3 regions of the Cobetia sp. L2A1 genome follow, and region 1 is predicted to be linked to each of the others. Evidence: predicted binding sites of a transcription regulator. Region 1 holds the regulator's gene; each other region holds the start of a gene.
What was found. The regulator sigma-54, encoded in region 1, starts transcription at its own class of promoters, with help from an activator protein. The targets are predictions, from matches to a motif close to TGGCACNNNNNTTGCTNT.
Positions count from the first base shown of each region.

Region 2: the regulator sigma-54 is predicted to act here: its motif matches at 1,126-1,143, upstream of GQR90_RS00285 (amino acid ABC transporter substrate-binding protein).
Region 3: the regulator sigma-54 is predicted to act here: its motif matches at 840-857, upstream of GQR90_RS16940 (NCS1 family nucleobase:cation symporter-1).

Region 1 covers NZ_CP047025.1:797,447-799,724, forward strand. The annotation lists gene hpf (ribosome hibernation-promoting factor, HPF/YfiA family) at 1-22, opposite strand, end outside; gene GQR90_RS03430 (RNA polymerase factor sigma-54) at 620-2,068, opposite strand.
Region 2 covers NZ_CP047025.1:62,325-64,602, forward strand. The annotation lists gene speE (polyamine aminopropyltransferase) at 1-827, shown strand, start outside; gene GQR90_RS00285 (amino acid ABC transporter substrate-binding protein) at 1,231-2,256, shown strand.
Region 3 covers NZ_CP047025.1:3,982,136-3,984,413, reverse strand. The annotation lists gene GQR90_RS16945 (aspartate/glutamate racemase family protein) at 1-441, opposite strand, end outside; gene GQR90_RS16940 (NCS1 family nucleobase:cation symporter-1) at 913-2,278, shown strand, end outside.

The sequences.
Region 1 (2,278 bases):
GCCCGGTGATATTCACTTGCATGGACACGCTCCTTTATCCAACGGGTTACCTTTCAATTGTAACCCTTTTTGACTGCGAGCAAACCCTGATAAGACGCTCTGCTACATGGTTTGCGCATCCGCCACTGCCAGTAACAAAATTGGGCCGCGTCAGGTGCGCCGAGCGCCTACCCTGACAATGCCCAAGCTTTGAGCAAAGATCAACGCTGCGCTGCATCGTGGTGTAAGGCTTGTCTTCAACTCACTGAGGGATAACGGAACATTCCATCAAAGAGGAGTGCGTTGGTTTGCGTTAGAAGCGCAGCAAGAAGCCGCCTGTTAGTCGCCAATCACAGCATATACGTCGATATTGGCGGTCTTCTGAAACTGACAACAAGTGCGCTTCGAGTGTGACAAGAGCACGATCGGACGTGAGAAGAGTTACACGAATGATCGACAATACTAATAAAAGTGATTTGAAAAACAGGCGATTGGAAGCGCACGCCGGATTCTAGCGAAAATATCTTGGTAGAAAGCCGACGACTTTCACGCACGTCGGCTGGCCATCATGCGGATATTGACGATAGGGGAGGCCATGACAGAGAGGCCGTAGTCGAAGGGCGGCCTCTCTGTCATGTAATCAAGCGAGTCGCTTGCGCTCACTGGAAGACGGAATGCCCATGGCTTCGCGATATTTGGCGACGGTGCGGCGCGCGACTTCAATGCCATCGCTGGCGAGTAGATCGACCAGCCGTGAATCCGACAGCGGTTTTCGCGCTGGTTCGTCTGCAATCAATTTGCGGATGCGCGCACGAATGGCCGTGCTGGAATGCGCATCACCATTGCCGTTACCACCGACCTGGCTCGAGAAGAAGAACTTGAGTTCGAAGACGCCGCGTGGTGTATGAATGTACTTTTGCGTCGTGACGCGAGAGATGGTGGATTCGTGCATCTCGACTACCTCGGCAATATTGGCGAGGATCAACGGCTTCATGCCTTCCTCGCCTTGCTCAAGAAAGTCGATCTGCCGCGTCATGATCTCACGCCCGACCTTGAGCAGCGTGTCATTGCGTGACGAGAGACTTTTCATCAGCCAGCGCGCTTCCTGAAGATTATCCTTGAGAAAGGTGTTGTCTACTGACTTGTCTGCCCGTTTGATGAGCGCTGCATAGTCTGGCTGTATACGCAGCTTCGGGAGTGCCTCGGGATTGAGCTCCACTTGCCAGCCGCGCCGGGTATGGCGTACCAGCAAGTCGGGTATCACGTAGTCACTGGCGGGCTCCCCCCAGGCAGAAGCTGGCCGTGGGTCCAGTGCTCGTATCAGCCGGATGACGTGATCCAGCTCGTCATCATCCAGCCCCAGGCGGCGCTTGAGTAGCTTGCGATCATCGTTCCCTAGTGCTTCGAGAAACTGGCGTACCAGGCGGCGAGCTTGAGCAAGCAGTGTCAGGTCATCGGGCAGCAAGGCCAGTTGTAGCAGCAAGCATTCGCGTAGATCACGCGCAAAGACGCCGGTCGGATCGAACTGCTGCAGGCGGAGCAGGACCTGCTCAAGCTCCGATGCTTTGAGGCCAGACAGCCCTTGTCCACGTAGACCATCGACGAGCTCATCAAGCGACAGGCTCAAGTAGCCTGCGCCGTCCACGGCATCTATCAGGCTTTCCGCCATCTGCCGTTCACGGTCGTCGAGGTCGGTCATTGCCAACTGCCAGCGTAGATGATCTTGCAGGCTTTCTACACTCGTGTTGCGCTCGAAATCCTGGCCGTCATCACTGCCGCTACTGCTTCCCGAGTTTGTCAGGCTGCCAGCATGATCCTGATAGAGGTCCGACCAGTCGCTATCGAGAGGATATTCTTCCGGGATATCACTACTTGTTTCAGCTGAAGAGATTTCGCTCGCATCCTGAATCTCGACGACTTCCAGCGCCTCATAGTCCTCGTCGAGTTCCAGCATGGGATTGGACTCGAGCGCCTGTTGGATTTCCTGACGCAGGTCGAGCGTCGACAACTGTAGCAGCTGAATGGCCTGCTGCAGTTGTGGCGTCATGGTCAGTGAAGTGCCAAGGCGGAGTTGCAGGGTGGGTTTCATGGGGCTATCGATTCACGGCAAAGGAACGTGCTTCTACGCTATACCGTGGGTCGGGGCACTGACAAGGGGCGAAAGAAATTATTCAAGCAACTTGCATGCCATGTTTCAACGAAGGTGGTATGGACGTCATGCTCAAGGCTGATGTTCATGATGATATATCAGCCCTGAGCATGCACTGCGTGCGCGAAGGTGCGCTCGCCAGAGGGGTTT
Region 2 (2,278 bases), 740 kb from region 1:
TCTTCGATCGCCACGGCAGCGCCTTCTCGCTCAAGGTCAGCCACAAGCTGCATGACGAGCAGACTCCCTATCAGCACCTCGAAGTCTATGCCACCGAGACCTACGGCAATTTGATGGTGCTGGACGGCTGCGTGATGCTGACCGATCGCGACAACTTCCTCTATCACGAGATGATGTCGCACCCGGCGCTGTTCGCCCATGCTGCACCCAAGCGCGTTGTCATCATCGGTGGTGGTGACTGCGGTACGCTGCGTGAGGTGCTCAAGCACCCGGGCGTGGAGAAAGTGACGCAGATCGATATCGATCCAGCGGTTACACGTGCCTCTGAGAAGTTCTTCCCGGCATTGGTCGATTCCAACGATGATCCGCGCGCTGAGCTGTTGTTTGAAGATGGCGTGAAGTGGGTCGACAATTGCCCGGACGAAAGCATCGACGTGATGATCGTTGACTCTACTGACCCGGTCGGTCCGGCGGAAGGTCTGTTCAAGACTGACTTCCTCAAGCGTTGTCACCGTATCCTCAAGCAGGGCGGCCTGATGGTGCAGCAGAGCGAATCGCCGCTGTATCACACCGACTCCATCATCAAGGACCTACGTAATGATATGGGCGAGGCCGGTTTTGATAGCGTAGCCACGCTACCGTTTCCGCAGCCGGTGTATCCGTCCGGCTGGTGGAGCTGCACGCTCGCCGGCAAGGGATGTGATGTGAAAGCCTTCCGTGAAGAAGACGCGGCGGCGGCAACGTTCGCGCGCGATTTCTACACGGTGGAAGGGCATCGCGCTGCGTTGGTACTGCCGCCCTTCATGCAGCGCTTGCTGGAAAAATGATCGATTTTCAGCGGCATGTTGAGTGCTTCTGGATGAGTCAGCGTTGATGCGGGAAGGCTGAGACATTGGTCGCAGCTGTCCTGTTGAGAGCCAGAAGAAAACCTAAGCGGCCGTTTCATTATGAAACGGCCGTTTTTATTTTGCACCGATATGAAGCGAACATGCCGAATAACGGCACCATCTACGCGCCAAGCACGCCATACTATCCTTGGCCTCTCTTACCATCTTTGGCCTTTTTCACTGTCTTTTAGTGGTTTTTCAAGCGTTGAACGTAGTGAATTACGCGATAGGCGGAAATTGGAACGCAGCTTGCTATTGTCGAGGGGTGCCATGCATAGCATTGCACCACATCCGTATCGGAAAGATTTTCGAGCGGAACCCAGACATACGCGAGGGATTCATGATGCATAACAATAAGAAGCCACTGCTGATCGTTAGCGCCGCCCTTCTGGCTACCGTTGTAGCCAGTGGCGCCAGCGCAGCGACTCTGGATAGCGTCAAGGAAAAGGGTTTTGTCCAGTGTGGCGTCAGTACCGGCTTGCCGGGCTTCTCGGCACCGGATGATGCTGGCAACTGGCAGGGCCTCGATGTCGATGTATGCCGTGGTGTGGCTGCTGCAGTATTCGGCGACGCCAGCAAGGTGCGTTATATACCGCTGACGGCCAAGGAGCGCTTCACCGCACTGCAGTCCGGCGAGATCGATGTCTTGTCACGCAACACCACCTGGACCGCTACACGCGATACTTCACTGGGCCTGAACTTCGCCGGCGTAAACTATTATGACGGCCAGGGCTTCATGGTCAGCAAGGATCTCGGTGTCGCCAGCGCCAAGGAGCTGGATGGCGCAGCCATCTGCATCCAGTCCGGTACCACGACCGAGCTGAACCTGGCCGACTATTTCCGCCTCAATGGCATGAAGTTCGAGCCAGTCGTTTTCGATACCTCCGATCAGACCGTCAAAGGCTTTGAGGCAGGCCGTTGCGACGTACTGACTTCCGATCAGTCCCAGCTTTATGCCCTGCGTATCAAGCTTGCTGATCCGGCTGCCGCAATGGTGCTACCGGAAGTCATTTCCAAGGAGCCGCTGGGCCCCGTCGTAAGTCAGGGTGATGATCAGTGGTTCAACATCGTGAAATGGACCCTGTTCGCTCAGATCAACGCGGAAGAAATGGGCCTGACGTCCGAGAATGTTGAATCCATGAAGGCCGATAGCAATCCGAACATTGCCCGCTTGGTCGGAGCCGATGGCAACTATGGCGAGGCCATGGGTCTATCAGCAGATTGGGCATATCAGGTGATCAAGCAAGTCGGTAACTACGGTGAAATGTTTGAACGCAATGTGGGTACAGGCTCCGCGCTGAATATCGAGCGTGGTTTGAATGCACTGTGGAGCAATGGCGGTATTCAGTACGCCCCGCCGATTCGCTGATCTACTGAGCTTCGCTTCATTA
Region 3 (2,278 bases), 930 kb from region 1:
CAGTACCGTGGAGCAGAGCGAGCGCATCGCGTAGCGCTCCAATAGCTGATGCGACATCGGCAGCGTACTGGCCATGCTGGTGACGATGGCAAAAGGAGGCACCGAAAGTGCCGCCATGTGCATGGCTGCCTGTGCGATACCCAATACCGGTACGGGGCTCAGCTCCCGCGCGGCTTCCAGCCCGGGATCTCCGAAGCAGGCCAGCAGGTAGCCATCGGCGGGAGGCGTCTCCAGCAGGCCAGCTCTGTCCTGACTGATCAGCGCAAGTAGCGCGATGACGGCCATGGCCTCCTCAACGGCTGTCTCGATGCTTGGGGCGCCATGTTCGGCAGTCAGCACCTCCAGCTTTACATCCTCTGGCAGTTGCTGCATCAGGCGCTCGGCCATCTGCTGGCTCATGGTGTGACTGGTATTGGGGTTGATGACCTTGAGACGCAGCATGCTGAAGTTCTCGTCTGGGCGTGTCTGGCCTGATGAATGAGGCGAATGACACGCGCTGGAAGGGACTGACAAGTCGGGAATGCCTGACCGCGAATGACCACCAGCACCAGCAGCTTTCGTGCCAGCCCGGAGCCCATCAGCAAAGAAACGTTCGTTTCATCATGTATGTTCGCCTCATCAATCACTCCCCTATCCACTGACGTCGCGACAAGGCAGAGGGCCCTTTCCGGCACCCTGAACTCTGCTCGTCAATGGTGCAGACTCCTGATCGATCAGCCATCAATGGTGCGTCGTTACTGGGGATTCCTCATGATTCGCGTCTCCGCCAGGCAAAGACGATCGGATGGTGAGGGTGCGAGAAAGCATTATGGATTGAAAGTCAGCAACAAGTGTTTCACTGGCACGCTTGTTGAAAGGTGGGAGGCATTCCGAGACATGTCGCCTCGGGAAAGGCCCACTCTGGAGACGACAATGACACGCCAGACCACCCCAAGCGCTGATCTGCCCGAGGCCAGCAAGCGACTGATCAACGAGGACCTCGCGCCTTGCGATCAGAACTGGAACTGGTACAACATCTTCTCGTTCTGGATGTCCGATGTGCACAGTGTCGGTGGCTACGTGTTTGCGGCCAGCCTGTTTACTCTGGGCTTGGCGAGTTGGCAGATACTGGTCGCGATGCTGGTGGGAATTCTCATTGTGCAGGTGTTTGCCAATCTGATCTCGCGCCCCAGTCAGCTGACCGGTGTTCCTTTCCCGGTGGTCTGTCGTCAGTCTTTCGGTATCTACGGCGCCAACATTCCCGCGATCATCCGTGGCCTGATCGCGGTGGTGTGGTACGGCATCCAGACATATCTGGCCGCACATGCACTGATGCTGGTGCTGCTGCGTTATGTGCCGTCGCTGGAAGGGTTGACCGAGGTTCAGTATTTCGGCCTCTCTACGCTGGGATGGTACTGCTTCCTCTTCATGTGGGTGCTGCAGGCGTTGGTGTTCTGGTGGGGCATGAATGCCGTACGCCGCTTCATCGACTTCGCAGGCCCCGCAGTCTATGTGGTGATGTTCGCGTTGGCAGGTTGGATCGTCTGGCAGGCCGGCTGGGAAAACATCAGTTTCACACTGGGGAGCAAGACACTGTCCGGCAGTGAAGCGCTTTGGCAGATGGTGATCGCGGCGGCATTGGTGGCGGGCTACTTCGCTGGGCCGACGCTCAACTTTGGCGATTTCTCGCGCTATTGCGCGACGCCCGGGGACGTGAAGCGTGGCAACTTCTGGGGCCTGCCAGTCAACTTCCTGTTGTTTGCCATCATCACCGTCGTCGTGGTGTCCGGCACACAGCCCATCTTCGGTGAGATGCTGCATGACCCGATGGAGACCGTGGCGCGCATCGACAATGGTGTGGCAGCAGCGCTGGGCATTCTGACCCTGGTACTGGCGACCATCGGCATCAATATCGTGGCCAACTTCGTCTCGCCAGCCTTTGATTTCTCCAATGTGGCCCCCTCGCGTATCAGCTGGCGAATGGGGGGCATGATAGCGGCCATTGGTTCCATCTTCATCACACCGTGGAATCTGTTCAACAATCCCGAGATCATTCAGTACACAGTGGGTATCCTCGCGGCCGCCATCGGGCCCGTCTATGGAGTGATCCTGTTTGACCATTATCTGATCCACAAGGGGAATATCAATACGCGCGCCCTGTTCACGGAAAGTGCGCAAGGGGATTACTTCTTCGAGAAGGGTGTCAATGTGGCAGCGGTCAAGGCGCTACTTGCGTCATCCACCGTGACATTGATCATCAGCTTCATGCCGCTTGGAGATATCACACACTTCACGTTGT